Regions from separate parts of the Candidatus Brevifilum fermentans genome, predicted to be linked through region 1. Evidence: predicted binding sites of a transcription regulator. Region 1 holds the regulator's gene; the other holds the start of a gene.
The links. Region 1 encodes HrcA, which represses chaperone genes, less so after heat shock. Its sites were predicted from a motif close to TTTAGCACTCTCNNNNNGAGAGTGCTAAA; they were not measured.
Positions count from the first base shown of each region.

Region 1 (16,062 bases):
TCAGAGCGCATGCGTTGATACAACCTGAAGCGCAGCGAAAACCGGAAGATATCCGCGTTTTCTGCATCCAGGATATCCACAGTCGGGTCGGGCGGAGCTGTGTACAACACAGCGGCAAACCGGGAATCTGGCATGCTTACCGGCTGACCTTCCTTTCCGGGACGCCCGTCAATATACTCTACCGGGTTCTCACAGTGAACCGGATCATCGGACAGCCCCGTCGCTAAACAATGTGATAGCATCCCATCGCTCCGCAGCAGGTAAAGCTCTGCACCATTGACAGCTATATCCACCATCTGTCTTAACGGAGGAATCTGGTCAACCTGTGCTCTCCCGAAAAACACGGTCGGTTCATCTAAAAATTGCCCGTTTGTCGAGCGGTAAACCCGCACTGCCTCAGCAGTGGGGTCAAGGACATACAGAAAATTGCCTTCAGAGGCAATGCGCGTCACCGCGCCGATGGTCTCAACACCGCGCGGCAGGGTCTGCACCACCGGTTCCAGCCCCGGACCGCAGTAAATCACATGGCCATTCGCATCCGCCGCCAGAACATGGGCGAGATAGGGATTGTTGATCGGAAGCGGAGTGGCATCCACCAGCAGATCCACCGCCCCCCCGCTGTAATTACCTGCTTCGCATAGGAAACTGGTATCAATCTGGTATCCCTGGCTGTTCCGAATAGCGTGGATCACCCGTCCTGCAGTGGCGTCGAGCATGTATAAATCCATGCCGTACGAGATGATGCGAGTGATATTAATGCTTTCGGACAGCGTTCCAAGAATTGCCGGGTGATAGCTGAGCCGTAAGGCCCCATCAAACACGTCCAGGGCATGCTGGGTGTTTGTTCTCAATTCTTTGGTTTCATTCGTCGATCGGAACGATTCCGCCTGGTCCAGAAATTGGATCGCAAGTGCCAACGCTTCGCGTGCCTTTACAGGGTCGTTAACCGCCTGCGCGCTGGCAATTGCCGTTTCTGCTTGGGCAAGGTAATACTGATGTAGCTGTACCCGTCCGCGGGTGAGGTAAACGCCAACCGCAATCCCTACCACCAGCAAAGGCACGGCAATGACAATAATCAACGAAGTCCGCAAGGACAATGCTGGAACTTCCGCTTCTTCGGCAGACCCACCTCTTGTAAAGATTTTTTTAAAAGCAGTGCCCAGTTTTCCCCGGGTGCCGCCCCACCATCTGAAAAACTTCGCCAGGCTCTTTAAACCCACTTCGCGCATCTCGTCGACCTGGTCGGCAAAGGCTTTGCGGTCCTTGCGAGCTTTGGTAGCTTCTGACGAGCGGGCTCTCTCTGGGGGCTGGTCCTGAGCACTGATTTCACCCGGGACGCCAGGCTCAACCGGCGCCGAAAGCGGTTCCTTTTCTACGCCATCGGTTTCTACGTCATCGGTGATGATACGCTCATCCTCGTCTTGATCGGTGAGCTCAGGCTCCGGCGCCGATACGAGTTTCTCTTCCACAGGCTGCTCCAGCGCTGTTTCACCTTCAGGTGGGGGCACGGGCTGCGTATCGTCAATGACGATTTCCACGGGGCTTTCATCGACCAGGGGCAAGGCGTCATTGGCAAGTCCTTCCTGGACGGAGAGGGAAACCTCAGCTCGCTCAGGGGCTGCCGGCACCGAAATAACCGGGCTGATCGTTGTGATCTGACCTTCACCGGGTAAGATCTGCACCAAATCCAGGCGCAAATCGGGCGAAGACTGGTTCATTAAACGCCGGCGCAATTGCTCCAGGCTCGGAAATCCATCCTTACACAATTGTTCCTGTGTCCACGTGGGCGCAGGCGTATCCGACATAAACAGGTAGCCTCCGGAACCCAGGTCTGCCTGGTAGTAACGGATTGTGGGCGTGCGGCTCAAACCCAGGCCGCGATCGAGCCGGCTGGCATCGTGGAAGTGCTCCAGTCCAGCCTGGGTCAGGGCATAAGCATGGGTCAACCCGGATTGAGCGATATACACCGCACGCCGATGAACGGCAGCCAGGTTGATCGCGCCGGTGACCGCTGCCCCGGCTCCAGCTCCCTTGAGGTTCTTTTCCATCATGGTCAGGTTGAGGGTCTCGATAAACGAGCGCAACGCCGATGTCACCGAACCACTGGTCTTAAAAAACGGTTCAACAAATTTTTCCAGCCATGAATCGTGCAGCTCTGCCACCGCCTGTGCGTCACCGTTGATGATTAATGAAAGAATCAGCATGTCATCTTCGCGGCTGCGCGCGGCTCTGCGCGGTGGCCTAGCGGCGGTAAAACCGCGCTGCTGCGGGATTGGCTGCCCTTTTTCCTGGTGAATGGGGATTAATTTAAGATCATACATGTGCACCTAACCCGTTCATTCTAAAGCTTGCCTCCATTATACACGCTTGCGCTAAGGTATAATCATGACCATGAAATTTCAACCTTATCACAACTTCGCTGAGCTTGAGTCATTAAAAGATCCATGGAATCAACTTTTAGGACACAGTGCAAGTGATGTACCATTCCTCACCTTTGAATATCAGCAAGCGTGGTGGCAGACGCGCGGCGGTGGAGAGTGGCCCGAAGACAGTCAGTTGGTGATCATCACTGCGACTCAGGACGACCGCCTGGTGGGAATCGCGCCCCTGTTCTTCGCTCAGAATCTCACCGGTCAGCCTGCGTTGATGTTCGTTGGCGCCGTTGAAGTTTCTGATTTTCTGGATTTTATCGTCGATCCGCAGGACCTGCACCCTTTTCTGAGCGGTCTGTTGGACTTTCTTTCAGTTGATAACGATCTGCCCCACTGGGAAGTTCTGGATCTACACAACCTGTTAGAATCCTCCCCCACCCTGGCGTTGTTGGAATTCGAAGCCAAAAAGCGCGGATGGGAGCACCAACAGACTTATCTTCAGCCAGCGCCTTACATCTCCCTCCCAGCGGACTATGAAACCTACCTGGCGGGACTCGATAAAAAACAACGTCATGAGATCCGCAGAAAATATCGCAATGTGGAGAACAGTCTGGCAGAAGCGGATTTTTATATCGTCGAAGATCGGGACCAGTTGGAGCGAGAGACCCAGGCTTTCATTGAAATGATGGCCCAGGACCCCAGCAAACGCGGTTTCCTGACCGAGCCGATGGTGCAGCATCTGCATAACACCGCCCGGATCGCCTTTGAGCACGGCTGGCTCCAGCTCTCATTTTTCACCCTGGACGGGAAGAAAGCCGCCGGACATCTCTCCTTTTTGTTCAATAATCGCCTTTGGGGCTATAACTCCGGCTGGGAATGGGCGTTTCGCGATTATTCTCCCGGCTGGGTTCACCTGGCACATTTAATACAGTGGTCTATCGAGCAGGGACTTACTGAGTTCGACTTCATGCGCGGCGATGAGGATTATAAATATAAATTTGGCGGCGTCGACCGGCATGTGCACCGGGCGACCCTGACGCGGGGGATATAAGAAGCTGGCAGTTGATCGTTGACAGCTGTTAGTGGATTGCGGGCTTTGCCTGCAAACCGGAACTTCTGTCATTGCGACCGGAGGGAAGCAATCTCAAACGTGTTGTCTGGGATCACTTCGCAAGCTCGTGATGACTAACTCAAACACAATTCCTAATCACCAAATTCGCCCTTCCACCATTTCTAACAAAACGCTTACGTACACATGACCTCCCCTTTCTTGACGCTCTAAAGCCTGCATGGTAAGATTAAACCTGTGCTTTTTAGCACTCTCCACATGAGAGTGCTAAAATTTAATCGGAGCAAGCCATGCGATTGACTGACCGCCAGAAATTAATCCTGACCCTCGTGATTCACGAACATATCCAGACCGCACAGCCGGTCGGGTCTAAAACGCTGGTTCTAAAATACAACCTGGCGATGAGTTCGGCTACAATCCGCAACGAGATGAGTGTCCTGACGGAACACAACCTCCTGCGGCAGCCGCATACCTCTGCCGGTCGGGTGCCCACCGAAGAGGGCTACCGCTTTTTTGTCGGCAACCTGATCCAAAAAAGCACGCTCCCCACCGCCACACGCCGCACTATTTCCCACCAGTTCTACCAATCCCGTCAGGACGTTGAACAATGGCTGAAATTAGCCGCCTCAGTGCTGGCCAATCAATCGCAGGCTGCCTCATTGGTGACCGCACCCCACGCGGATAAGACCATCTTCAAACACCTGGAACTGATTGCTGCACGCGGCCGTCAGGTGTTGATGGTACTCGTCCTGATGGGGGGCGAGATTCGTCAGCAGTTCATTACACTGGCTGAAGCCGTTTCACAAGAGCGCCTATCAGAGGTAGCCAACCGCATCTCACACCAGTGCACCCGCTGTGATATCGACGACATCGCCCGCTTACGCCCTCAATTTGATGCTCTCGGACAGGATATCATCGATATCCTCCTGGCTGAAATGACCCTGATTGAAGAATCGGTCACTGGAGAAATTTACCTGGACGGGATGGCCTATGTCCTCTCGGAACCTGAGTTTGCTGAATCTGATGAAGCCCGCCAGGCACTGCATATCCTGGAGGAAAGCTCGCTTTTAGAAAACTTGCTTGCCAGCACAATGATGAACACCGATGTTGGCGGTATCCAGGTTCTCATCGGCGGTGAGGGTACCTGGGAAGAGCTGCGCCAGTGTTCGGTGATCCTGGCCCGCTATGGCGATCCCCAGTCCCTGACCGGTTCGATCGGCGTGCTGGGTCCAATCCGCATGCCCTACGACCGCACCATCTCTACTGTTCAATTCGTCGCCAATGTGCTCAGCGATCTCGTGTCTGAGTCCCTGGTGGTGTAAAACCCTGTTATGACATGGAATCATCCATACCCTGATCTACTGGAGCAACCTATGACCGAAGAAAAAAAAGAGAAAAACAAAAAACAAGCACAAAAAGAAGAAAACAAAGAGCACAACCCCGCCGATGAGGGTCAGCCTATGATTGCCTTGACCTTTGACGAATATTCCAATCTGGAAAAGGAAATTGAATCCTTACAGCTACAGGTTGATGAGCAGCTCGACAGTTATTTGCGCACCTGCGCTGATTTTGACAATTACAAAAAACGCGTGCAACGCGATACGACACGTACTTACCAGGACGCCCTCGCCAGTACGGTCAAAACCTTTTTGGTCATCGCTGATGACCTGGAGCGCGCCCTCAAGGATAAACCAGCCGAAAAAGGCGCTGCTGCCTGGGTTGAAGGGATCGAATTGATCTATCAAAAGATCCTCACCCAGTTGAAGAACCAGGGTGTCGAGCGCATGGACGTTAACCCCGGGGACGAATTTGACCCCAACATCCACGAAGCGATCACCCTTGAAGAACACCCGGGATACAGCGAAGGGCAGATCATTGACATCATCCAGCCCGGGTACCGCATTTCTGACCGCATCATCCGCCCGGCGATGGTGCGTGTCGCCCAGTAATAGAAATTTTTAGGAGGCATAATCACATGGGAAAAATAATTGGTATCGACCTTGGGACCACAAACTCCGCCGCCGCAGTAATGATCGCTGGCGAACCGGTTGTGATCCCATCCGCAGAGGGCGAACGACTGGTCCCTTCCGTCGTCGCCGTCAATAAAAATGGTGAGCGCCTGGTCGGCCGCGTCGCCCGCAACCAGGCCATCACCAACCCGGAGAACACCATCTTCTCCATCAAACGCTTTATGGGTCGCAAATACGATGACCCCGAAGTTCAACAGGCTTTAAAAGTGGTCCCCTACCAGGTGACCAAAGCACCGAATGGCGACATGCGCGTGGTGCTGGGAGGCAAGGAGTACTCCCCGCCCGAAATCAGCGCCATGATCCTGTCTAAAATCAAGCGCGATGCCGAAGCCTACCTGGGTGAACCCGTCACCCAGGCAGTGATCACCGTGCCGGCTTATTTCAACGACGCCCAGCGCAACGCCACTAAGGACGCAGGAAAGATCGCCGGTCTGGAAGTATTGCGCATCATCAACGAGCCCACGGCATCCTCCCTGGCTTACGGTTTGGATAAGAAGAAGAACGAGGTCGTCGCTGTTTACGACCTGGGCGGCGGCACCTTTGATATTTCCATTTTGGATGTCGGCGAAGGCGTCTTCCAGGTACGCTCCACCAGCGGCAACACCTTCCTGGGCGGCGACGATTTTGATCAACGCCTGATCGATTTCATCGCCGACGAATTCAAAAAAGAACATGGCATTGACCTGCGCAACGACCGGCAGGCTTTACAACGTCTGAAAGAAGCAGCCGAGAAAGCCAAAATCGAGCTTTCTTCCACCATGCAATCTGAAATCAACCTGCCCTATATCACCGCTGATGCTGCCGGACCGAAGCATCTGGTGATGACCATCAGCCGCTCCAAGTTAGAACAACTCACCGATGACCTGGTCTCCCTCAGTCTTACCCCGGTTAAAAATGCCCTCAACGATGCCAACCTGACAAAAAACCAAGTGGACGAGATCGTCTTGGTGGGCGGAATGACCCGCATGCCCAAAATTCAAAGTGAAGTGGAGAAGTTGTTTGGTAAGGAGCCGCACAAAGGCGTCAATCCCGATGAGGTGGTTGCAGTTGGCGCAGCGATTCAGGCTGGCGTTCTGGGCGGGGAAGTCAAAGATATCCTCCTGCTCGATGTGACCCCGCTGACCCTCTCGGTTGAGACTCTGGGCGGCGTGGCCACACCCCTGATCAAGCGCAACACCACCATTCCCACCCGCGAAAGCCAGGTGTTCTCCACCGCTAGCGACAGCCAGACCCAGGTGGAAATTCACGTCCTCCAGGGTGAACGCCCCATGGCAGCCAACAACAAATCCCTCGGCAAATTCATTCTCGATGGCATCCCCCCTGCCCCGCGCGGTATTCCTCAAATTGAAGTCACCTTCGATATCAACGCCAACGGCATCCTGGAAGTGACCGCACAGGATAAAGCCACCGGGCGCAGCCAGAACATCACCATCACAGCTTCTTCCGGCCTTAGCGAAGATGAAGTTGAACAAATGCGTCGCGATGCTGAACTGCACGCCGACGAAGATCGCAAACGGCGTGACTTGATCGAAGCCCGAAACCATGCCGACAACTTGGTCTACTCGGCTGAAAAGACTCTCACTGACCTGGGTGACAAGGCGCCTGCCGACCTGAAAACGCAGGTCGAAGATGCCGCAGCCAGAGTCCGTGAGGTCAAGGACGGCGAAGATATCGAAGCCATCAAAAGTGCCACCAACGCGCTTTCCCAGGTCATGCAAAAGCTGGGCGAAGCAGCTTATGCCCAGGCAGGACAAACCCCGCCGCCCGGCCCTGAAACAGAGGGTGAGCCTCCATCTGACGACCGGGACGATGGTGACGTTGTTGAAGGCGAGTTCAAACAAGTCTAACCCGATGATCCACGCAGTGCCCGGAGTTAACCCCGGGCACTGTGACACGAGCCAATTTGACATGGCCCTGCCAAATGAGTAAACTTATGCGGCTGAATTGCTGAAGCTCTTTTGGATAAAACTGTGAGATTAGATTAAAAAAATGCCTAAGCGAGATTATTACGAAGTGCTTGGCGTCCCACGAAGCGCCAATGATGATGAACTGAAGTCTGCCTTCAGGAATTTGGCGCGCCAGTGCCATCCGGATGTCAGCAGTGACCCGGATGCGGAAGAAAAATTTAAAGAGATTAACGAAGCCTATGCCGTCCTTTCAGACAGTGAAAAACGCGCAGCCTATGATCGTTTTGGGCACGCTGGCGTCAACACTCAGGGCATGCCCGACTTCTCCAATATCGACCTTTCAGACATCCTCGAGGGATTGTTCGGTTTTGGTGGGTTCGGCGGGTTTGGCGGTATGGGCGGCAGACGCGTTCGCAATGCCCCCCGCCGCGGTGCAGACCTCTCCAGTCGGGTTAAGCTGACCTTTGAAGAAGCAGCCTTTGGTATCGAAAAAGAAATCCAAATCACTCGCGATGAACAGTGCCAGACCTGTAATGGTTCGGGCGCCAAACCGGGCACCTCGCCGGTCACCTGCCCACAATGCAATGGTCAGGGCGAAACGCGCCAGGTCCATCAAACCTTGCTGGGGTCGATGGTGCAGGTGGTCACCTGTTCACGCTGCAACGGTACAGGTGAGGTCATCGAAACGCCCTGCGATACCTGTCATGGGCGCGGCCTGGAACGCAAGACCGTCAAAAAGCTGGTCAACATTCCCCCCGGCGTCTCAGATGGTGTTCAAATTCGCCTGGCTGGCGAGGGACAGCCCGGAACCCACGGCGGACCCCACGGCAATTTCTACCTGGAAATCGAGGTTGAGAAGCATCCCTTCTTCCGCCGCGCAGGGGATGATATCCTGCTCGATCTGGATATCAACATCGCCCAGGCTGTTCTGGGCGATGAAATTCGCATCCCAACCCTGAACGGCGATGTGGAACTGCGGATTCCACCGGGTACCCAGCCCGGAAAAATCTTCCGCTTGCGAGGTCGGGGCATCCCTCACCTGCGCGGCTCCGGCACCGGCGACCAGTTGGTGACGGTTTCAGTGCAGATTCCCACCCGATTGAATGCAGAGCAACGCGAACTGTTTGAACAATTGGCCAAAACCATGGACCCCGATATCAAAATCCAGGAGCAAAGCTTCTTCGATAAGTTGCGCGAGGTGTTTGGTGGCTGATGCCGGTGCTCCGGTCCGCTGGATCGAAATCAAGCTGGTCACCGACGGTGAAATCGCGGAAGCCCTGGCCGAAGTGCTGGGGCGTTTTGTTGATAACGGCGTAGTGGTGGAAGCTGAAACAAATTTCAATTCAAAAACCCAGGAGAATGAGCCAACAGGGAATATTGCTGTATATGGCTACCTGCCCGATGATAACACCCTGGAAGATAAACGAAAGGCGCTCGAAGAAGCCCTGTGGTACCTGGGGATGATCGCGCCAATGCCCCCGATTCAGTACACACCCATCCACGATGAAAACTGGATGTCAGCCTGGAAAACCCATTATCAGCCCATCCAGGTTGGGAAAAACCTGTTGATCTTGCCCGCCTGGAGGCAGCCTGATGAAGGTGAAACTCGGAATGTGGTGCGCATCAACCCGGCTATGGCTTTTGGCACCGGGGCACACCCCTCTACTCAGCTCTGTTTGCGCCTGATGGAAGTGCACCTGGAACCCGGAGAGCCGGTGATCGACCTGGGCTGCGGTTCGGGCATCCTCTCGATCGCTGCCCTTCTGATGGGCGCAACGCATGCTTTAGCGGTGGATATTGACGAAGAAGCGCTGGCATCCACCCGGGAAAACGCTGAGCTGAACCGAATAGACGCCGTCCGACTGGAGGTCGGTCAGGGCTCCGTGAATGAAATCCTTGCCGGGCATTTCTCGCTGCAGGAAGCGCCACTGGTGTTGGTCAATATCCTTGCGCCGGTCATCATCCGCCTGTTCGGGCAGGGGCTGCCCGCACTGGTCAGCCCGGATGGGGCGTTGCTGCTTTCGGGCATCCTCGCCGAGCAAGAGCTTGACTTGCTTGATGTGGCGACAAAAGCCGGCTTTTCGCTGATCGAGCGAATGATCGATGGCGATTGGGTAGGATTGATGATGCAAAAATCAACCGGTTAGCCGGAATCAATCGATGCCGATAGTCTGCCTCTTAAAAACCTCAAACAGGGTCGACCCTCTCTACCAGCCCGAATAAGCTGCACTTTAGCAAAGGACCGCCCTGGCAGCACATGGTATCATTGATGCCTGAAGGATTTTTTTTACACCATGTCTATGAATCAACCCGACAACCAACCTGCTTTTGAGAATATTCGCTGTTTACTGATTGACCTGGATGACACCCTCTATCCCTTCGAAACCGGCGCCTGGACCCTGGTCGGCGAGCAGATCGATCGGTTCCTGGTAGAAGTGATGGGCTTTCCGCAGCAGGAGGTCAGGGCACTGAGGGCGCGCCTGTTCAACCAGTACGGTACCACCCTGCGGGGATTGCAGGTGGAAAATGAAGTCGATATGGATTTCTACCTGGATTATGTGCACGACGTCCCCATCGCTGACCTGCTTTCACCGGATCCTGAGCTTGACCGATTCTTGCACTCCCTGCCTCAGCGCAAGGTGATCTTCACCAATGCCAACACAAACCATGCTCTACGTGTCCTGCAGGCATTGGGTGTGCAGGAGCATTTTGAACGCATCATCGATATTTACGATATTTACCCCCACTGCAAGCCGGAAGTCGAAGCCTTCCATAAAGCGCTGGAAATTGTTGCAGAGCAACCTCAGCACTGTTTGATGGTCGACGATAACCCCAATAACCTGGCGACCGCCCATTCCCTCGGCATAAAAACCGTCAGCGTTGGAAGGCACCAGCATGACGGAAGTCCCCACATCCGCGACATCAAAGGTCTGGCGCGGCTGTTAACTCGTAGCGGATAGTTGATAGCAGGCCTCGGATACCTGATACCTAATCACCTAATTCCTGATTCCAAATTCCTGTTTCCAATTCACTATCATCGTCCCCGAGCGAAGCGGATGGGATCACGATCCCCCATTTACTCATTCTTCAATGCCTGTACCGGCACCAGGCTGGCAGCCTGGACAGCCGGGTAGACGCCTGAAATCAAGCCAATTAGCGTTGAAAATAGAAGTGCAAACAAAATCAGCCAGAGCGGCGTGGTGGCTAATATCCCTGTAGAACTGCCGCCCATCATCCCGGAATCTTGCCCTGCCATATAGACGCTTCCGAAAATGTTGATCAACTCTCCCAGCAACAAGCCCAACAACACACCCCCAATCCCGCCAATAAACCCAATACTCGCCGATTCGCCTAAAAAGATGCTGAGCACGTCCTGGTTGGTCGCGCCAATCGCTTTCATCAACCCAATTTCGCGGGTACGTTCTAGAATCGCCATGGTCATGGTATTGGCAATGCCAATCGCTGCCACCAGCAGGGCAATCCCGCCCACACCGCCAAAGATAATCTGCAGCACAACAAAATAGTTGTTGACGCCTTCAATAAATTTCTGTGGGGTATAAGCCATGAACCCCATATCATTGATCTGGCTGGCGATGTTCAACACATTTTGGCGATCATCTGCGACGACAATAGCTGTGTCGAAGCCATCTTTTTTCGGGTCAAACCGCCGCCCATTAACCCAGGCATTGATATCCAGCACATCGTTCAGGGACATATACACCGAATAATCCGATTCGCTCCGGGTTGAGCGGATAATACCGGCAACTTTGAATTTCAAAGCTTTCTTGGTTTCAAAATAATTCCCCGAATCGTCTTCGCTCCATTTCGTCAGCTCGAGGGTTACCACCTGGTCTTGCAAGTCAGGCACAAGAGGCGGTTCATCCACGGTTTGACTCGCAGGGTCATAAAAGCTTTTCAGCACTTCTTCACCCATGATCACCGTTCCCCGGGACAGTTCAAAGGTACCTGAAGCCATCTCCATCCCGAGGATTGAAAGGTCATCGATGCCAATGCCAATGATATTCACCCAGGATTCCAGCTTGCCGGTTTTCATTATGGTCATAGCATAAACTCCAACACGTGGAATCGCTGCCTTTACAGAGGGAAGCGCGCGAATGTCTTCAATAACAGCCTGGGTGATCGGTGGCGGTTCAGTGTGCTCGCCCGTCCTTGTCACTTCCTGGCTATATTGAGACCCCCAATCCGGGTAAACACTGATCTGCGACATTTCAGCAATATTGCCGAACTGTGCATTGGCGTTTTGCTTCAAACCCTGTGCCAGGGAGACCAACACCACAACCGCCGCCGTACCGATCACCACGCCGATAGCCGTCAGCATGACGCGCCCTTTACGCCGGTTGAGGTTAAGCAAAATCAAACTGATGAGTTCACGCAGTTTCATTGCGAGTTTCCATCAGGGCAGGTTGCTGGGCGTCATTGCATCTTCAAAAAACACAGGCTCGGTCCTGACGCCGCTATCCAGTCCGAGCAGACCTTTGAGCACACGGAGTAATTTTTGCCAGAAGGTTTCCTCTACCGCTTGGGGTTCCCAATCTTCAAAACCATCCTGCGGTGAGAAAGGATCACCGCCTGGATAAAAATCACCACCATCCATCTCCACCACATCAATCAAAAGCGTGGTTTCGAAAGTGCGTAGCTGGTTAAAATCATCCGTAAAATTGACGCTGACCAGGATTTCCATCGGACCAACCTGGAAGGGTGTGATCATGGTGTCCAGGGTGAAGTAGAAGCCCGGTTCAATCACACCAACCAGTGCCGTGTTGTTCTCAAGCAGAGCATCGTCGGCAGCAACCAGCATATTCCCCAAAACAACGGATTGCTTGCTAAGATTAACCACCTGCAAAGGCAAGACATTGGGCTGATTGACAAAAATCGGACCTGGCTCCATAGAAAAGTCTACTTGCAAAGAAGGCAGGCGATAAACCAGCAGGGTGATCACCTGGTTGTCGACGACTTTTTGCTCGTCCTCGGTCTGGTAAACGAAGGAGTAATTAATCGAGTGCGCGCCGGGAGTTGTATTAACGTTGACGATGATGCGCTGGGTTGTTTTGATGGTTTTCCCGGGAAGGATATCCCCGATAAACGTGATGTTGGAGGAATCAAGCGGTGCAAAATGGGAAAAATCTCCCGCGCTGGCAGAGATGCCTGGCTGGGGTGTGCCTTCCATATTGGTCTCCACGCTGCCACCGCCCATAACCATTGAGACGGATTTAGCGGGAGCATTCCCCAGGTTCTTCAGGTTGAGGCTCAGCTCAAAAATCGTGCCGGGTTGCAGGATAGCTTCATCGGTAGAAAAGGATTGAATCACCAACTGCGGATGCAACATCGGCGCTGGGGTAGGTGTTGGCGTGGGGGTCGGAACAACATAAGGTGGGATCCTGAGATCAATCGCCAGGATAAAACTATCGCTGTAGAGATTGCCATCGTAATCGGAATAGTTGATGTTCACGGTTGTGTTGGCAATACTCGCACCCCATAAATCCGGGCTGACCGTAAAGGTTTGTGTGATATTTTTCTTTTCGCCTTTGATCAACTGGTAGATCGTTTGGAAGCCGCCGGTATCGCGCGGGATCAGGTCACCGGGAATGAACTCAATCATCAGGTTGGTAGAGGTTATTTGCCCGAGGTTCAGAAAGCCAATCGTTATGGAGAAGGTTTCGCCGCGTGCAGGGGTGATGTCAGTCGAGTACGAATCAATGGCAATCACCGGGCGCTCAGATGGAGACTGCGCGTTTGCAGGCATCCTCACCTGGGATAATAAAACGATCACAAGGAAAAACAATAACAGGGATTTCTTTTTCATGTTGTGTTCCTTAACGAGATTGTGTATTCTCCTGGGCAACCTGGTTGTAAACCGATGCTTCTACAATTTTACCGTCCAGCAAATGGATAATGTGAGAAGCAAACTGCGTCATACGCGGGTCGTGGGTAACCATCAGAACCGTCCGCCCGGATTGATTGAGCGATGCCAAAATTTCCATGATGCTGAACCCGATCGTCGTGTCGAGATTGCCGGTGGGTTCATCAGCCAGGATGAGTGAGGGGTTGTTGACCAGAGCTCGGGCGATGGCGACACGTTGCTGCTCGCCGCCAGAGAGCTCTGCAGGTTTGTGGGTGGCACGGTCTGCAATCCCGACCTGCTCTAAATAAAACATTGCCGTTTCATTGCGTTTTTTACGGGGAATGTTCATAAAACGCATGGGAAAACTGACATTTTCTACCGCATTGAAGGATTGAATCAGGTTGAAGGATTGAAAAACAAAACCAACAGTCTGGCGCCTGAAAACAGCCAGGTCGTTTTCATCGAGCTGTGACAGCCTGCTGCCATTCAAGTAGATTTCGCCACTCGTCGGCCTGTCCAGTCCACCAAGCAGGTGCAGCAAAGTGCTTTTCCCAGAACCAGAAGGTCCCATCACCACCGACAGGGATTTTTCAGGCAGATTCAGGTCAACGCCGTTGAGTGCCTTAACGGTACCCGAGCCCATTCGGTAGTGCTTGGTGAGGTTGGTGGTATTAATATAATCCATCATGACGCTATATTAAAAATAGATGAATGGCCTCACAGCACCCAGTCCACCCAGTTGTGTGCGAACAATGCCGGGGATTAGCGCCAGGACGATAAAAATCAATAGGGCGATCAGCGCGGTCGATATTGCTTTGCTTGTTTTGAGGTCGCTGATGATTGGACTCCCCACAAGGAGTAAGATGACGAACCAGATGCCGTACAGGTCCACCAGCTCCAGAACCAATCCAAGGTAAACTCGCCAGCCGCCAGCCTGCTGACTGATTAACCCGGAGAGCCCGGGATAGTTGATCACTTGCCGGGTAGAAAGCAGCGCAACGCTCTGCACCAGGCTGCGCAGTGCAAAGGGCACCGCGGCCCAGGCGACAAAATTGAGGTAGGCTTCACGGCTTTGCCGGGAGCCCTTAAGCGTCATCAGCAAGTGCAAAATGCTGCTGAGCAGGAACCAACCCAACCATAGTCCGGCTAAGCTGCCAATCATTGGGAAGATAACTGTGAACAGGGGCCCTTGCATGGCGATTTGTCCTTCCGCAAATTGGTTTTGTTGTTCAGGCGTCCAGTACAAAAAATCGTCCGGGGGCTGTTCAAGGTTCATGAGGGTGTGCTGCAACCTGGCTGGGCCGCCAGCCAGCGCTGCAAGGATAATCAAGGCTGTCAGCAACAGCATCGGAATTCGCCAGGCATTCACTTCGATATTGGCTAAGTCATTAAAAACACGCCGAGGAGCATAAAAAATTTCCAATAAATAACGCCAATGTCTTTTTGGTGATTCAATCTGTACGTGTGCGGGCTTGTTCTCATCTGCCATTTTTGATCTCCGTATGAGTCGGGTAGACTTTAATATAGACGGAATTTGTACTGCTTGTGTTCCACAGTATTATAGCTGATTGTAAGGAGAAGTAGGAAAAACAGAGTATAGAAGAAAGGTGACAGGCGGTAGTCATAGAGAGAGTTGGTGAAACATGGCTGGCAAAAAACTTCAACCTCCTCCCCTTGATCACGCACATTAACCTCACCTCGGCGTGGACACAGCCTTAATCTCAACAGAAGAATTCACAAACCTCATGCATTCCTACCAATTGTTAACATTTATGTGGTAATCTTCAAGGAATAATTAAATAGAACATCAATCCATGGTGAGCCGATGGATTTGAAGGAGATTTGCATGGAATCGAAAAGCCTCCGCACCTGTTTATTGACAGTCCTCGCATTGGTTTTTTTGGTATTTGTCTTCGGACTGGGTTTTGGCGCTGGTTATGTCACCCCCCGACTGCTGGGGAGAACGCCTTCCGTTACGGGGCCGGTCACCTGCCCGCCCTGTCCTGAGACGGTCATCACGCCGGGCGAAGATGGTGAAACCGTTGTTGTCACGCCAATTGAGTGCCCCAAATGCCCTGAAATCCCCTATGTGGATGCCGAGGGCGATACTCCCGAGGAATTGCAAGGTTTATTTAACCCCTTCTGGGAGACCTGGGATATTGTCCACGAACTGTATGTTGATCAACCCGTAGACCAATTGGCGCTGATGCGCGGCGCCATCATCGGCATGCTGGATGCCCTGGGTGACAAGCATACCTCTTATATGACGCCCGATGAGTTTAAACAGGCCAATGAAAACCTGGAAGGTGAATATGAGGGTATTGGCGCCTGGGTCGATACCTCCGGAGACTATATCGAGATCATCAGCCCCATGCGCGGTTCCCCGGCTGCTGAAGCGGGCTTGCAACCCAAAGACCTCGTCATCGCTATTGACGGCGAGGATATGACCGGCATTCCAGGCGACCTGGCGCTCAAGCGCATCCTTGGCCCTGCCGGAACCCAAGTAACCCTCACCATCCGTCGCGGCGACGAGACCTTCGATGTCGTCATTACGCGTGCGAATATCATCGTCCCCACCGTGGAATCTGAAATGCTGGAAGACAACATCGCCTATATTCAATTATCGAACTACGGCGATAAAACCACCCAACAACTGCGAGATGCTTTAAAGAGCCTGCAGTCACAGAAGCCGGAAGGTTTGATCCTCGACCTGCGCGGCAATGGCGGCGGTTACCTCAACACCGCTATCCAGGTGGTTTCAGAATTCATCGCTGACGGTGTGGTCATGTTCGAGCAATATGGCGATGGCGAAACCTTCACA
Region 1 is NZ_LT859958.1:2,329,411-2,345,472, forward strand. Features, by position in the region: gene CFX1CAM_RS10180 (hypothetical protein) at 1-2,321, opposite strand, end outside; gene CFX1CAM_RS10185 (GNAT family N-acetyltransferase) at 2,386-3,423, shown strand; gene hrcA (heat-inducible transcriptional repressor HrcA) at 3,732-4,763, shown strand; gene grpE (nucleotide exchange factor GrpE) at 4,815-5,390, shown strand; gene dnaK (molecular chaperone DnaK) at 5,417-7,318, shown strand; gene dnaJ (molecular chaperone DnaJ) at 7,461-8,591, shown strand; gene prmA (50S ribosomal protein L11 methyltransferase) at 8,584-9,525, shown strand; gene CFX1CAM_RS10215 (pyrimidine 5'-nucleotidase) at 9,673-10,338, shown strand; gene CFX1CAM_RS10220 (ABC transporter permease) at 10,455-11,780, opposite strand; gene CFX1CAM_RS10225 (COG1361 S-layer family protein) at 11,793-13,202, opposite strand; gene CFX1CAM_RS10230 (ABC transporter ATP-binding protein) at 13,213-13,929, opposite strand; gene CFX1CAM_RS10235 (Yip1 family protein) at 13,939-14,730, opposite strand; gene CFX1CAM_RS10240 (S41 family peptidase) at 15,088-16,062, shown strand, end outside.

Region 2 (16,062 bases), 220 kb from region 1:
CAATTTCGCTTTTACGCTTGGCTGACTCAATCAGCGTGTAAAAATTAACCGGTGTTTCAAGCGCGACATAATCACCCATCGGTTTAAGATATATTTCACTTCCCTCTGGATTGAAGAGATCCGTAAAAACCGCGTTCAAAGCTTTCTGTTCAGCGATTTGAGAGAACATCAAGCTGATCAATTTGTCACTGACGATGAAATCATCAGCTTTCGCAATTTCTGCCAGGTTGCGGTTTCGCACATCGAGCATTTCGGTTGTGATAGAGTATTTGATTTTCGGATTTTTAACCGCAATATCCCTGAGATGCAGCAAAGTAATCAGCGTATGCGCATCCGCCACCTGAACCGGCAAACATTCAGAATAACAGAGCACAATGATCTCATCAAAGTTTTCTGAAGCCAACTGGTCTAAAAGCGCCCGGTTTGTCGTATCACCGACCTGATGGGAGATGCTTAAATTTTTAAAACCCGTCAGTTCAAATCCTTTCAAACAATCCCCTATGTCCAAATTGCATACGATCTTCACCATCGATTGAGGAGCAACATATTGATCCAATTCTTTAACGATGAGCGGTCCACGCCAATTCCAGCCTAAGATCAATATTTTTTCCGGTTCGGCTGGTTGCGGCTCAACAGTCACAATTTTATCTTCTTCAACAAGCGACTTGATTGAATAATCTGGAAAGATTTGATCGTCATCCTCAGCCAGCAGAAATAATTGATCACCCTCTTCCAGGATGCTGTTCATCTCCGGGTTGAGCTCAGGTATTCCTCCCTTTTTCCACAACCCCATCACGGCGTTTTTCTCAAACAAAGGCAAAGTGTCGCCAAATCTTTTTCCAACCAGTTGCGGATCCTGGTAAAAATAGATTTCATCACCAGAAAAATCCAGTAAATCTGTGTTGATAATCGATAGTCCGGGTTGTCGGCAGGTTTGAGCGATAACTTTGGCGATGATCTCCCCGCTTAATATCCACTCGATCTGATTGCCTCCGATCAACTCGGCGACCTGCTTGTTTTTCAAATCGCGCAATTCAGCCACGATATGATATGACTTACCATTTTTTCTCGGTCTCTTGGTGATCGCCAAACAAATCTTGATCACCTCTGAGTCGGTATCATCACCCTGTGACGAAAGGACAATGATCGCCTTGGAGTTATCCAGGTTGAGGATGTTCAGTGAGCTCATATCAAGCGGGTCACCGCTGCGAACCACGATTTTCGTGTTTCCTGTATCAGGGATGCGCTCATTAATCAGGTTCTCCATTTCCACCTTATCCCCAGGGCCCATGATCACAATACATCCTTCTGGCTGGTTTTCGTTGGCAATCACCAGCTCTTCGATGATGGTAAACACCTGTTCGCTCCATCCCAAAACCACGACATGCCCCGTTTCGATGACCCGCGATCGCCCCCTTTGTAAATTATCCAGCTGTTGCTCGAGACCGCTGGTGATCAGCCCGATGAAAGTGCTGATGAAAAACACGCCACCCAGGGTTACCAGCAGCATGATCAAACGGAATCCCCAGCCAGCATCGTCGGCCATCGTCCCCGCATCCAGGGTGCGCATCAGACTCTGCCAGATCGCCTCTGATAAGGGTAAAACGGATTCGCCTTCTGCTTTAATTTGAAAAATTACAATAACCAGTGAAAAAAAGATAATGAAGGCGAGTGAGAACATCCCTAGCCAGAAGATGGTCATCCACGTTCCTTTAGAGAACATCGTGTCCAGTTTATAACGAATTTTTTCGACATAATGGGATTTTGCTTTCATCGCAGACCTCCTTTTGAATCATCCAACGGGGGTGATTCTATTATAACAGCAATCATACGTTCAAAAGAAAATATTCTATAATATCAAAATACGTTATTTAATAATCGATATTTGAGTTAACATGACAATTTCACAATTTAGACTAATTTTTGTCAATTCGTAAGGGCAAACCTTCGCGCAGCACTCCCTGTGCCCTGCAAGGGTATCGAGCCGTGCCCGCCCAACCCAAAGCAGGGGCAGAACCCCGTATCTGCCCAGCCCAAAGTAGGGGCAGATCTCCGTGTCTGCCCAAACCATTCCCAATACTCCCTATTGATACCTGGCGATCGATTTACTTGTCGTTTCCATTACGCGATAAACCAATTACAATAAAGACGGCACTCGAATTTGTCGCTCAGTGAAATTTTCTGTGAGTTTGGTGAACTCCGAAAGGTTGACTTATGAAGACCATCATCGCATCAACCAGTAACCCAAAGATTAAACGGGTACGCGCACTGCAAACCCAGTCTCGCAAACGCAAGCAGGAAAACGCCTTTGTTGCCGAGGGCACACGATTAATTGAAGAGGTTATTGCAGCTCAATGGCCTTTAGAATTCATCCTCTACGATCAAACCCTCTCTGAGCGCGGGAAAAATCTCATCGCATCTCTGCCGGCTTCGGATCTAAACGCTGTCCACCAGGTGACCCCCGGGATTATGGCAGCAATCAGCGATGCAGAAACTCCCTCTGGCATCCTGGCAGTGCTGAAATCACGCGTATTGCCCTTACCCACAGCCCCCACTTTTGTGATCCTTGCCGACCAGGTGCGCGACCCCGGCAATATGGGCACCCTGTTGAGGACCGCTGAAGCCATGGGTGCAGAATGCATCATTACCACTCCCGGTACCGTCGACGCCTTCGCGCCCAAGGTGGTCCGTTCCGGAATGGGCGCTCATTTTCACCTGCCTATCCATTCCCTTCCCTGGCACGCCATTCATCAATATCTGCGAGGGCTGCCTGTAATCCTTGCAACGACTGACTCTGACACCAGCCTGTGGGACGTTGACTTCAGCAAGCCCTGCGCCTTGCTGATCGGCGGAGAAGCTTTTGGCGCCAGCCCCCTGGGTGAAGAAATCGCCACCCGGCGGGTCGCCATCCCGATGACCGGTAGGGCTGAATCTCTTAACGCTGCGGTTGCTGCCGCCATTCTGATGGCAGAAGTTCTGCGGCAGAGAAGTACCCCAGGAAAGGAAAACTAATGCGCATTCGATCGATCACCTGCTTTGTCCATCCCCGCTGGCCCGTCAGCGAACTCGTTTTTCAAAAAGCGGGGCTGTTTGCCCGGATGGCCAGGCAATCCTTTGAAAATGCGGGATATGCTGTCCAAACCGTCCGCATGGCCACGCCGCCCTTCGCTGAATTCATAACCGAACAGGACTACGCCCAGGCGGGTACCCACATCGACGTCATCGCACACAGTGAAGGGTTTGAGTATGTCTCCCTGGGCCCGGCGTTGACCGGCGTACCACAGAGTTACGCTGCTATCCCCGAACTGCTCAGCCGCTCTGGCAACCTGTTTTTCGGCGGACACCTGACCACGCCAAACGCCGAAGTCAGCCTGTCCGCCGTGCGTGCCTGCGCACAGGTGATCCACCAGGCGGCGACCCTGGAAGCCAACGGCTTTGCCAACCTGAGGTTTGCCGCGCTGGCTAACGTCCCCCCCTGGGCGCCCTTCTTCCCCGCAGCTTACCACCAGGGGAAGTCGCCCGCCTTCGCGTTGGCACTGGAAGCCGCCGACCTGGCGGTGAGCGCCTTCACAGAGGCGCAATCCCTGCAAGATGCACGCCAGAAGCTGGTTGACCGGATAGAAGCGCACGCCCGGGATTTGCAAACCATCGCCCAGCGCCTGGCGGATGCATACGGGGTTGAATTCAAAGGTCTCGACTTTACCCTGGCTCCCTTCCCGCAACCCGATAAATCCATCGGCGTTGCCCTGGAGCTTTTAGGGCTCCCGGCGTTGGGTCTCGCTGGCAGCCTGGCAGCATCTGCCTTTCTCACCGAGACCCTCGACCAGGCTGTCTTCAAGCGCAGCGGGTTCAACGGCCTGATGCTGCCCCTGTTGGAAGATGCCACCCTGGCGGCGCGCGGCGCGCAGGGCGTGCTGGGCGTCAACGATCTGTTGCTGTATTCAGCCGTGTGCGGTACGGGTTTGGATACCATCCCCCTGCCCGGAGAGACCTCCGTCGAACAGCTCAGTGCGCTTCTGCTGGACCTGGCTGCCCTGGCGTTGCGATTGGATAAGCCGCTGACCGCCCGCCTGATGCCAATTCCCGGAAAAGCGGCTGGCGATGATACCAACTTTAATTTTGAGTATTTTGCCAACAGCAAGGTCCTGGCGCTGCCCGCCGAGCCCCTGACTGGCTTGCTATCTGGCGACGAAAACATCGCCATCCAGCACAGGGTGGATTGAAAACCTGAACCGCGCCTGGAAATTGTGAGAAGGTCAGCCCGATGTAGGGGCAGACCTCTGTGTCTGCACAGCCCAATGTAGGGGCAGATCTCCATGTCTGCCCAGCCCGATGTTGGGACGGATCTCCGTGTCTGCCCAACCCAATGTAGGGGCAGACCTCCGTGTCTGCCCAACCCGATTTAGGGGCAGACCTTCGCGCAGCACTCCCTGTGCCCTGCAAGGGTATCGAGCCGTGTCTGCCCAACCCAATGTAGGGGCAGACCTTCGCGCAGCACTCCCTGTGCCTTGCAAGGGTATCGAACCGTGTCTGTCCAACCCGATGTAGGGGCAGACCTCCGTGTCTGCCCAGCCCGATGTTGGGACGGATCTCCGTGTCTGCCCAACCCAATGTAGGGGCAGACCTCCGTGTCTGCCCAACCCGATGTAGGGGCAGACCTCCGTGTCTGCCCATCCCGATGTAGGGGCAGACCTCCGTGTCTGCCCAACCCGAAATACTCGTTGTTCAGGGCAACCACAGGGGGTTGCCCCTACAGGTTTAATCCAATAAAAGGTTCCATTATTTTCAATACCCACTTGTGAAATAAAAAAGCCGCCCCTGTAACCCGGGTTCTTCTAATGCACCGGCGTTTCAGTTTATTCCGAGCGCACCTGTTTAAAATTTACCAAAATCAAGTTTCTCTGACAATCCTGGAAAGTCTGCAGGGGGTATGCCAGCGAATAGGGCGCTCCATCGGCGTCCACAAGCTGGATATACAGCGCATCCTGGCTATCAACCACTAAATTCTCCAGCAAAAATTCATATCCCGAAATCCCGTAAACCGGCGCCGAGCCCGTCACCGAGTATTCGTCGATCAAATAACCCTCCAATTCACCTGTAAGATTTAGCTCCAGCCCTTTCACAGCCCGGTCCTGCAAATCCCACACCTGACCGGCAACCACCAGCCAGTCACATCCCAGTGAGGGACGCAGCAGGTCGCTGCTCATCATCTCGGGTTCGCCGATCAGGATAAACGGGAACAACTCCGGCGTGGGTGAGGGCGAAATCGTCGGGGTGTAAGATAGGGTTTGAGTCGGGGTGAGGACGGTAGGCGCCACACCGGTAGCCGTGATTGTTGGCACCTGGGTTATCATGCTGCTGGGCGGCAGGATGGCAATCGAGGTGGGGTGAGGTGTTGGCGGATTCTCATCCGCATATGGACCCAGAGCAAAGATCAGCATGAACAGCCAGATCAAACCGCCCAGGATGGCAAATACAAACAACCATGCCAGGAAACCCGGTTTTTTAGGAGGGTAGGCTCCTCGCGGGGTTGCCATAGAAGGCACCGCCTTTGGCTCACGCCGCTTAGCCTGGCTTTGCGGATAATGGGGCGGTTGACGGCTGGACATGTCAGTCGATGATGATCTCGATAACACTGTTCGCTCGCCGGTCTGCCAGCCAATCGTACAGGGCTTGCCGTGCCAGCGTAATTCGGGCATCCACGCTCAACGGACGCACGTCCCGGTCAATCACCAGGACGATGTGGTAACCAATATCCGAGGCAATAATCTCTGAATAGCTTCCCACCGCCAGGTTAAAAGCGGCTTCTTCTACGGCTGAGATCAACAAGTATCCTCGGGGCACCCAGCCAAGGTAGCCGCCCGTCTCCGGCTTGAACTCAAAGGCAACGTCCTTAAAGGGCGTTCCTGAATTTAATTTTGCCAGCGCCCGCTTGGCGCCTTCTTCGGTGAAGGTTAACACCTGTCGCAGCTCAACTTGCTCAACAGCTTCAGGGATCGTGTCGACAATCCGTTGGCGTTGATCCGCCACCAGCATCTGCAAGCGTAAACTTTCAAACAGTTCATCCCGCGTATACCCCCAGTCTGCCATCCAGGCTTCGAGATCAACGTCTTCTGCCAGTTCGTCAAGGCGTGCCTGCACCTCAGCCTCGCCGAACTCCGTCCCTGCTTCGCGCGCACCCTGCGCCAGCAAAACCTGGTCGATCAGGTCGTTCAATACGGTTTCCCGTGCGTGATCCAGGTCAGGATTTTGATTGCCGAGGGCGTTTTGGGTCAGTAAATAGCGTTCCACCTCACGTTCAAAGACGACCAGCGGTATCCGCTCCCCATTGACCACTGCTGCAGCCGGCTGGGGCGTGGCGGTCGGGTCCGCAATCGTCGGGGTGATGGTCGGAAAAACCTGAGGTGGGCTTGGTTCTACTTCGGGTGTGGTATCAATCGGTTGAGTACAGGCTGTCAAAAAAAATATAAATACTAATAACCATATGATCGGTTTCGTTGTGGTCCACTTTACGGCATGCATGCCTAATATTATACCAGCGCCAAGGGGATTTCAACCACTCACTGCTTCCTGATTCCTGCCGCCTACTTCCTTCCTTCCTACTCCCTACTCCCTGATTCCTACTTCCTGATCCCTGCTTCCTGATCCCTGCTTCCTGATCCCTGCTCACCATTAACCAAAATAAAAAAAGCTGCTCCGAAATGGAGCAGCTTAATAATCTATTGAACTCGATCGGCTTAATAGCCGCCCATGCCCATTCCACCACCTCCAGGAGGCATTGGCGGTTCTGGCTCGGGAACATCCGTGATCAGGGCTTCGGTGGTCAGGATCATTGCCGCAATTGAAGCCGCGTTTTCCAGCGCACCGCGGGTCACCTTGGCAGGATCAATCACACCGCAGGCAACCATGTCGCAATATTCTTCGGTCAAAACATCATAACCGATGCGGGGGTTCTTTTCCTTGATCTGTGCCTGGCGGGCGTGCTCAACAACCACTGATCCATCTTTACCGGCATTTTCGGCAATTTTTCGCATCGGGATTTCCAATGCGTCGCGGACAATTTTAACACCGACCTGAGCATCATCACTGTCCATTTTCAGGTCTTCAACCGCGCTCATGGCGTTGATCAAAGCCACACCGCCACCGGGCACGATTCCTTCTTCCACAGCCGCTCGGGTTGCAGACAGGGCATCCTCAACACGGTGCTTCTTTTCCTTCAGCTCAGTTTCGGTGGCTGCGCCTACACGAATGATGGCAACGCCGCCAGCGAGCTTCGCCAGCCGTTCTTGCAATTTCTCACGGTCGTAGTCGCTGGTTGTATTTTCAATTTCAACCCGGATCTGATCGACGCGTCCCTTGATGGCATTGGGATCACCCTTGCCGCCAACAATGGTTGTCTCGTCTTTTGTGCTGAAGATTTTTTCAGCTTTTCCAAGATCATTGACCGTGACGGTCTCCAGCTTGCGGCCGGTTTCCTCAGAAATCACGCTGGCGCCTGTTAAAACAGCGATATCCTGCAACATGGCTTTACGGCGATCGCCAAATCCTGGCGCTTTGACAGCGAGTACGTTGATCATGCCGCGCAGTTTGTTGATCACCAGTGTTGCTAGGGCTTCACCATCGATATCTTCTGCAATAATCAGCAGCTCGCGCTTGCCGACCTGTACCAATTTTTCAAGCAGAGGCACGATGTCGCTGGCAGCAGAGATTTTCTTGTCGTAAACGAGGACATAGGGGTCTTCAATTTTGGCTTCCATTGTCTCGGGGTCAGTAACGAAATAGGGCGAGATGTATCCACGGTCAAACTGCATACCGTCAACATAGTCGGTTTCAAATTCGAGGCCGCGTGATTCCTCAACCGTGATCACACCATCATTGCCAACTTTGTCCATCACCTCAGCGATCAGTTCGCCAATTTCACGGTCCTGGGCTGAGATTGAGGCCACATTTGCAATTTCTGCCGGGCTGGTAATCGCAATTGACTGGGAACCAATCGCCTCTGCCACTGCCTTCGCCGCGGCTTCAATACCCCGTTTGAGCAACATGGGGTTGGCGCCGGCAGCAAGGTTTTTAAGGCCGTCGGTTACGATTGAATGCGCCAGTACAGTGGATGTGGTCGTGCCGTCACCGGCGATGTCATTGGTTTTGGTTGCAGCTTCTTTAAGCAACTGAGCGCCCATATTCTCAAAGGGGTCTTCCAGCTCGATTTCTTTTGCAACGGTAACACCGTCGTGGGTAATGGTGGGAGAACCAAATTTGCGATCGATAGCGATATTGCGTCCCTTCGGACCGAGGGTTGTAACAACCGATTTCGCCACCATATCAATGCCGGCTTTGAGCGAACGGCGTGCTTCTTCTGAAAAAATAATTTGTTTAGCCATTGTTAATTACTCCTTGGATGTTTTTCTCATTAGTTGATTTTGGCGAGAATATCGCTTTCTCGCATGATCAGCAATTTTTTGCCATCGTACTTAACTTCGGTCCCCGAATATTTCGCGAACAGGACACGGTCACCCTCTTTGACTTCAAGGGGCATATATTCGCCTTCGTCATTGCGCTCGCCGGGGCCAACAGCCAAAACAATGCCCTTTTGGGGTTTTTCTTTGGCGGTTTCAGGAAGCACGATGCCTCCAGCAGTAATTTCTTCTTCCTCGATGGGTTCGACCACGAGGCGATTGCCCAAAGGTTTTATTGAAATTGTCATCAGTTCCTCCGTTTGAATTTGTTTTCTTTTATCAGTAGTTTTCCGACTTTTTAGCACTCTCACAACAAGAGTGCTAACACCCCCCAATATTACCTTTTTCCAAAATGGTCGTCAAGGGTAAAATATAGAATTCTTACAAAAGATTTACACAAACTCAGGGAGAGCTATTCTTCCGCTGCATCATCGACCGGCTGCTCAAGCGGCGGCGTTTCCGTTGCGCTGACCGGCGTTTCCCCCGTTTCGCTCAGGTCCATTAATCCAAGGCTGTAAGCACAAATTTCTTCACCCGCGCGCACAATGCTCATCACCGAGGGATCATCCGCATAGCGACTGCGGATCTGTGCAAAGATAGCCAGCGCTCGATCGCACTTATCATCACCTGGGCGATGCAAGCCGGCTAAAACAGAGCCATAAGTAAAGTAATTCACAATCGTGCTCCCCGAGAGCGGCAGCCCTTCCACGGGCACCATCGGATCGACATCCGGATCGCATTGACGTACTTCACAACTGATTTCGGCGCTGCAGCCTTCAATTGAGCACTGCAACGCCGGGATAGCGCCCTCGTAATTGCGTGACTTATGATAAATTACGCCTAACTGTCCATAAACACTGGGGTTGGCAGGTGTAAAACTTAGCGCCTTTTGCATATTCCAGGCTGCGGCAAAAAATTCGCCCTCCTGGGCATAAGTATTGGCAATCGTCAGGTAAGGCGTGGGGTCTTTGATGCCTAATTGCTCATTCAGGTTTGCCGCCCTGGCAAAATGCTCCAGAGCTTGATCATAAAGTTTAAGGTGGCGAAAGATCCGTCCCACGGCAATATACAGGTATGTATAATTCGGCATGATTTCAATCGCGCGCTTATAAGACTGGATCGAGAGGTTGTATTCTCCCATGGTCTCATAAGTGAAAGCCATGATCCGATGGACATCCATCAGGTTTGGATCTCGCTCCGCAGCCTGTTGAATATACTGGTAAGCCTGGTTTAACTTCATCTGACTCACCAGAACTTCGGCGTAATACGCCAACGCCAGGGTGTTCGCGCTGTCGATTTGCAGCGCCATTAATGCCTCGGATTCGGCGCGATTCAACAAATCTTCTTCCGTCTCCGGGTCCACCAGGAACGGGTTTGCATTCCAATCCAACACAAAGGCACGGATTGCCAGGACCTCGCTGTTATCGGGATCGATTTCCTTCGCACGATCAATGGATTCAAGCGCCTCAGCCAAACGCTGAGAGCGATCAGCATCAGTCGTGCTGAGGGCTGAAGAATAGGTTTGAATTCGTGCCAGCTCGGCAAGGATGGCTGTATTCTCAGGGTCAAGCATCACCGCGCGTTTTAGCGCGGTAATGGCCGCCTCCAGGTTGCCGGCTTCAAAATGAGTCATTCCCTCTTTCACAAAAGAATCTGAAGTGCGGGTGGGCGTGGGTGTGGGTAAAAACAGCGGCTGAACATCGCCCCGAACAATGCTGGTTAACAGCGTCAGGAAGAAGGCAATCAGCACCAAGAAAATTAGAACCCGATAGGGGTTTGATTTTTTACGGACAATTCTGAAATGCGGTTCTCTGCCGTTAAGGTACATCGTTTTACCCTAGTTGTGCTTCAGGCTAATTGTCATTATCCTGAATTTATTCCACTTCTTCTGACTCACCATTTTCCGGTATGGGCGTGGGCGGATGTTCCTGGAATTCCTGGCAGGTTTCAATAATGATCTCCGCGTTGTACACCGCTGTCGGATCGTCGGGCACGGTCTGCAGTAGGGCCTGGGCAACCTGCACAGCTTCTCCACAGCGGTTCACTCTGGCAAGCGCCAGTCCATAACGGCTGTAAAACTCCATCACCGTCATGGAGTAACTCAACGGCAGGCCTTCAACCTCCACACCGCCCGCGGCAACGCCACCTCGCACCGCCAGTTCCAGGGATTCAATCGCCTGGTTGTATTGCAAGTTGCGGAAATACATCGAACCCAGGTTGCCGTGAAGCCTCGGGTTGGAGGGATCATCATTGACGGCCTGTTCAGCGTATTGAACAGCCTTGGCAAATTCACCAATGCGAGAAAAAACCCGCGAAATGTACCAGTTTGGCTCTGGATCGGTCGGATTCAGCGAGTACGCTTTAGTGAATTGACCAACCGCTAGTTCGTATTCTTCAATTGTGAAATAATTCCTGCCCATGGCCATGTGCAGCTCTGCGATCATGTCATTCATCTCAACGGCGACCTCTAATTGTTCGAGTGCTTCCTCGTAGTTGCCAGTGATTTCAAGTACATAGCCGCGTGCCCAGCGAGCTTCCAGCAATTGCGGGTCGATCTCCATTGCTCTTTGCGAGTGTGTGATCGCTTTTTCCAGCGTGCTGATTTCTCCCAGATCATTTGCCACCCGCCTTGCCAGGATGTTGGCGTAAACAGCATGGACAAAGGCATTGTTCGGGTCAAGATCCAAAGCCGAGCGGATATCCGCTTCAGCCTCTAAAAATTCACCCAAATACCCCTTCGACCAGGCCAGCAGTGCATAGGCATTAGGACGTTTATTGTCCAACAACAACGCGTTTTCTGCATTGACCCTGGCTGCTTCATACTCACCGCTGTAAAGCTGCAATTTCGCCAGGATGAGGTAATTGGGAACCTCCTGGGGATTGGCTTTGATGGCAGCCTCATAAGACGCCTTAGCCATGCCGAGGCGTCCTTCTGCCAGGTAGCTTTCAGCCTCCTCAGCATAAGATACGGGATCTCGTGTAGGCGTTGGTGTGGGAACAAAAGGCGGCGGTATTGCTGGAATCACATTGGTATTTAGATACAAAAAGAAACCGATTCCAGCCAGCAGGAACAGGATCAACCAGGGGTTTGATCGCCTTCTGCGCTTATTCATCGACCACTTACTGCCGCGCAAATACATGTTAAGAATCATAGTCCTGAAGTTATTGTCCGTCAAGCGAGGCAAAATTGTTATTATTTAACGCAAGTCATCAATAATCATGGAAAGAATATATTGATCTGTGCGTTTATACTGTCAGGTGAATGTGGGTTCCGATGACTGTAATTCACTCAATCCGATTTAAGTGGCTGGCATTGGCTTTCTATATACTGGATATCACGTGTTCTTAACCTTATCCCAGGGCTGCGCCAATTCCACTCAAAAAAATGACAACCACACCCAGAATAATGTTGATGACCAATAACAGCATATAAGTTTTTTGTTCCTGCTGGTTAAATTTCTCAATCTTACGACCCAAAATGAAGCCTCGATAGCCTCCAATAACGATCATCGTGAAGACAACCAGATGTTTGATGGATATCAATGTATGATAAGGTGTAGTAAAACTCAAAAATCCAGAAAGGCCACCAGCTTGCTTACTCAACAATAATCCGGTGATCCAAAGCACGCCAATACTGATCAAACCAACAACTCTGAGTTTGGATTGGTAAATTTTTAACAATTTATTCTTCAATTTTGGCTCGGCACCGGCATTTTTAACAACTGGCAAGAAAGCAAATCCAGTCGTCAACATCCCGCCAATCCAGAAGGCAGTAAATAGATCATGTAATGATCTGATCATCCCAAAAACCAATTGTTTTTGCATTTTTCCTCCAAAAGTTTATGATGTTTTCCAACACTATAGCATTTGAGGAACAATTATTCTTCGACATAAGTCGAACTGAAATTTGGGTTTTGTGAATGATCGAAATTAGCCTTGCGCAATCTCTTCTAATCTATTTCGATCCACGATTGTGATCTTATCTCGTTGGATCTCTATCAAGCCATCTCTGACGAATTTCTGCAGGTTACGATTAACCACATCTAACACGGTACCCAGACGAGCTGCCATTTCTGTTTGCGTGATCCACGACTGCCTGTTCCAAACATTGCCATCAGCCTGTAACAACAAGAAACGAGCAAGCCGGACATCGACCGTGTAAAAAGATAAATCTTCAATCTGTTCAAGCAAATACTGAATTCTTACCGCCAGGCTCTCAACCACTGCACGAGAGAATTTTGAGTTGGTTTCTAATAATTGCTCAACGTAACTCTGAAACAAATAGAAGACTTTGCCTTCTTCCATGGCTATGACCGAAACGGCATTATCAACTTTTGAAAACACAGCAAGTTCGTTGATTAACTCACCCGGGCCAATAAATCTCAAAGTTGTTTGTCGACCATCTGCAGCAATTTTTTCAGTTTTAAACCATCCATTAATTACAAAATACAATTTGTCTGAAGTTTTACCCTGAACATACAATATCTCACCTTTGTGAATCGTTTGAGTGCGTACGTTAGGTACGACCCGCTTAAGTTCATTTTCTGAAAGGATCTCCAAAAGGGGAAATTTAGATAAGCATTCCGGGGTGATGTTCATTTTTATATATCTTTATTAAGGAATTGCACACGAAATGCAAAGTGGAAAACAATCAATTTCTGGGTGATGTTCGTCTTATCCATTTGTCTGACAACTGGCTGGCAGCAGCCTCATCGAGCAGCCATAATAAATCACCGTCCTGTGGTGAGATCATTTGAATCGGCTTTTGTTCAGGTGCATAAGCCCCAGAAAACACTTCCGCAAGCATGTGCGCCTTAGATTCTCCGCTTACCAGCACCACGATTTGGCGGGCTGCATTGATGGCGTTTTTCGTCAGGGTCAATCGCCAGAAAGATTGTGATGGTAGTTGATGCGCAACAAACCAGCGGCAGGTTTCGTTCAACGCAAAACTGTGGGGAAACAGCGATGCGGTGTGCCCATCAGATCCCATCCCTAACAGCACCAGGTCAAATCTTGGCCAAGGACTGAGAAAAAAGGCTTTCAACCTTGTTTCATAATCAAACGCAGCTAACCCGGCATTGAGTTCTGTGCGCACACGATGAACATTCATCTCTGGTACGTCAACCTTCGAAAACAAAGCCTCCTGAACCATCCGGAAGTTCGAATCAGGGTGATCCGGTAAAACATAGCGCTCATCACCAAAGAAGAAATGAATATCATTCCATGCCAGTTTAGTTTGAATTTCTGGCTGCGCCAAACCCGCATACACCGGTTCAGGTGTGCTCCCACCAGCGAGCGCAACCGAAAACCTCCCCCTGGCTTGAATTGCCTCTTGCGCCCGGTGAACAAACTGATCGATAGCTGCTCGAGCCAAAGCTAATGGATCCGATAATACCTGGATGGATTCCATTTCTGATCACGTCCTGTCATTTCATCGATTTTTGTAAGGCTTTAAACTGTTCTTTTTGCGCATCTGTCAGGTTTTTTGGTACCAGCACATTAATTTCAGCATACAGATCCCCGCGTTGATTGGGCTTACCCAGTTTTGGCATTCCTAAACCCGTCAGCCGAAAGGTTTTTCCGGAATCGGTTTCAGGCGGGATGGTCAATTTCACAGCCTTGTCCAGGGCATTCACGGTCACCTCTCCACCCAGCAAGGCGACAAAGAAATCCACCGGCAGTACAATTCTCAGATCATCACCCTCGCGCTTAAACTTTGCGTGCGGTTTGACATTGATTTTAAGGAATAGATCGCCAGAGCCTGCCGTCCCCTCTCCGCCCTGCCCGCTGAGACGAACCCTGGAACCTGATTTCACACCGGGGGGAATTGAAGCCTCAATCCGCCGACCGCCCTCATAGGTCAGCAAACGCGTCGTCCCTCGAAATGCCTCTTCAAGCGTGATGTCCACTGTATGCTCAATATCCTGTCCGCGCTGCATGCGCTGATAAGATGCCTGCCCGGCAGGTCGCCTGGTTGACCTGGCACCCGCCATACCGCCAAACAAGGTTTCGAAAAAATCTGAAAACCCGCCCAAACCGCCACCAAACATTTGCTCAAACTCTTCCTGCGTGACGGATCGATACTGAGTTCCGCCGCGCGGGCTTTGAGCAGCCCATTGAGACCAGTCAAAGTCTTCGGCTCGACCACCCGTTTGTTTATAATGCTTCCACTGTGACCCAAATCGATCATATTTTTCACGTTTTTCAGGGTCAGAAAGCACCTGGTAGGCTTCGTTGATGTCTTTAAATTTCTCTTCCGCGTTAGGATCATCCGGGTTAACGTCCGGATGATATTCACGCGCCAGCTTTCGATAGGCTTTTTTTATGTCCTCCTGGCTGGCGTTTTTGCTGACATTTAATATTTTATAGTAATCTCGATACTGCATTTAGCATTCCTTCCAATGCCAATAATGTCATTATTTTAGGCGCATTTTATCTAAATAAGATTAGATTGCTTCGAAGTCCACCCAATATTGTCAAAGACGGATTGGAGGTACAAAAGCAGTTATGCGCCTTTTTTTAAACTCTCCGGGCAGGCTTAATGATCAAAAAACTCAGGCAAGCTCCGGGTCAAATTCGCCCCGGTAATCTTTCGGCAGCAGCGCGGCAATTTTGGTCATGATCAGTTGACCGGCAGCTTTGATCTCTTCACGGGTTGGACGCTCAGGGGTATCCGTCGGAATCGGTCCGAACACCTCCCCAATTCGCGTACACACTCGTAATCGCCGCTTTTTTTCTGTGATAGTTTTTACCAGTTTCCAATGATTGTCACTCACGGTGCCCATGGCGATAATCGGCGCGCCGGTGCGCAGTGCCATGTAGGCAGCCCCGGGCAACGCTGGCCTCAGCGGACCGGGATGAACATGCCCCTCAGGGTAGATCACCAACACACCCTTTTGCGCCAGGATGGATTCGGATGCACGCAATGCCTCAAGATTAGGGCTGCCCTGCTGGATTTTCAACGTCTGCCAGGCATTGGGAAACAACCGCGTTAAACGAGGTGCGTTAGGCATCACCAAATCCCCAATAAATTCCAGCGGCCAGGGCGTGCTGTGAATGGGCGCCACAGTATCTAAAAAATGGAAATGATTGCCCACAATCAGCAGGGGACCTTCTGTCGGAAGATTCTCTAAACCTTTGACTTCCCAATGCGTCAGCACACTGGCCAGGACATCAATCCCGGTTTTCAGGACGCTCCGAATAAAGCGCCGGCGGGGCCAGCGGTATTTCTGCTCCAGGGATGCTTGGGTTTGGTTTTTCACAATGCTCACAGGTAATCGACTCCGGATCTTTTAACGAATAATTCCAACAGATATAAAGGCATCTTCAACGGCGATTTGATACTGCCTTAAATTATATCCAATTCACAAGGGGATTGCTGGCATCCCTTTTGTGAAACGCATGGGCTTCTGGTTAACTCATTTTCAGCCTGGGCTTTTCAGTCCGCTTCAGGTAAACACCTGATCCGCTGACCCGCTTTGCGATCAAAGCGTAAACAACTCTTGAATATCGGCTGTCGACTCCACAATCAAATCCGCGCCGGCGCGTTCCAATTCTCGCCTGCTGCCGAAACCGCACAAAACTGCAATCGTTTGCGCACCGGCTG
Region 2 is NZ_LT859958.1:2,109,910-2,125,971, forward strand. Features, by position in the region: gene CFX1CAM_RS09175 (CASTOR/POLLUX-related putative ion channel) at 1-1,774, opposite strand, end outside; gene CFX1CAM_RS09185 (TrmH family RNA methyltransferase) at 2,215-3,012, shown strand; gene CFX1CAM_RS09190 (DUF711 family protein) at 3,012-4,223, shown strand; gene CFX1CAM_RS09195 (hypothetical protein) at 4,857-5,699, opposite strand; gene CFX1CAM_RS09200 (peptidylprolyl isomerase) at 5,611-6,522, opposite strand; gene groL (chaperonin GroEL) at 6,738-8,381, opposite strand; gene groES (co-chaperone GroES) at 8,411-8,704, opposite strand; gene CFX1CAM_RS09215 (tetratricopeptide repeat protein) at 8,869-10,284, opposite strand; gene CFX1CAM_RS09220 (tetratricopeptide repeat protein) at 10,331-11,569, opposite strand; gene CFX1CAM_RS09225 (CopD family protein) at 11,808-12,281, opposite strand; gene CFX1CAM_RS09230 (Crp/Fnr family transcriptional regulator) at 12,387-13,055, opposite strand; gene pgl (6-phosphogluconolactonase) at 13,108-13,866, opposite strand; gene CFX1CAM_RS11695 (DnaJ C-terminal domain-containing protein) at 13,883-14,842, opposite strand; gene CFX1CAM_RS09245 (lysophospholipid acyltransferase family protein) at 15,011-15,718, opposite strand; gene CFX1CAM_RS09250 (HAD family hydrolase) at 15,941-16,062, opposite strand, start outside.
Region 2: a site for HrcA is predicted at 8,754-8,782, ahead of groES (co-chaperone GroES). Genes of this name have one in related genera too.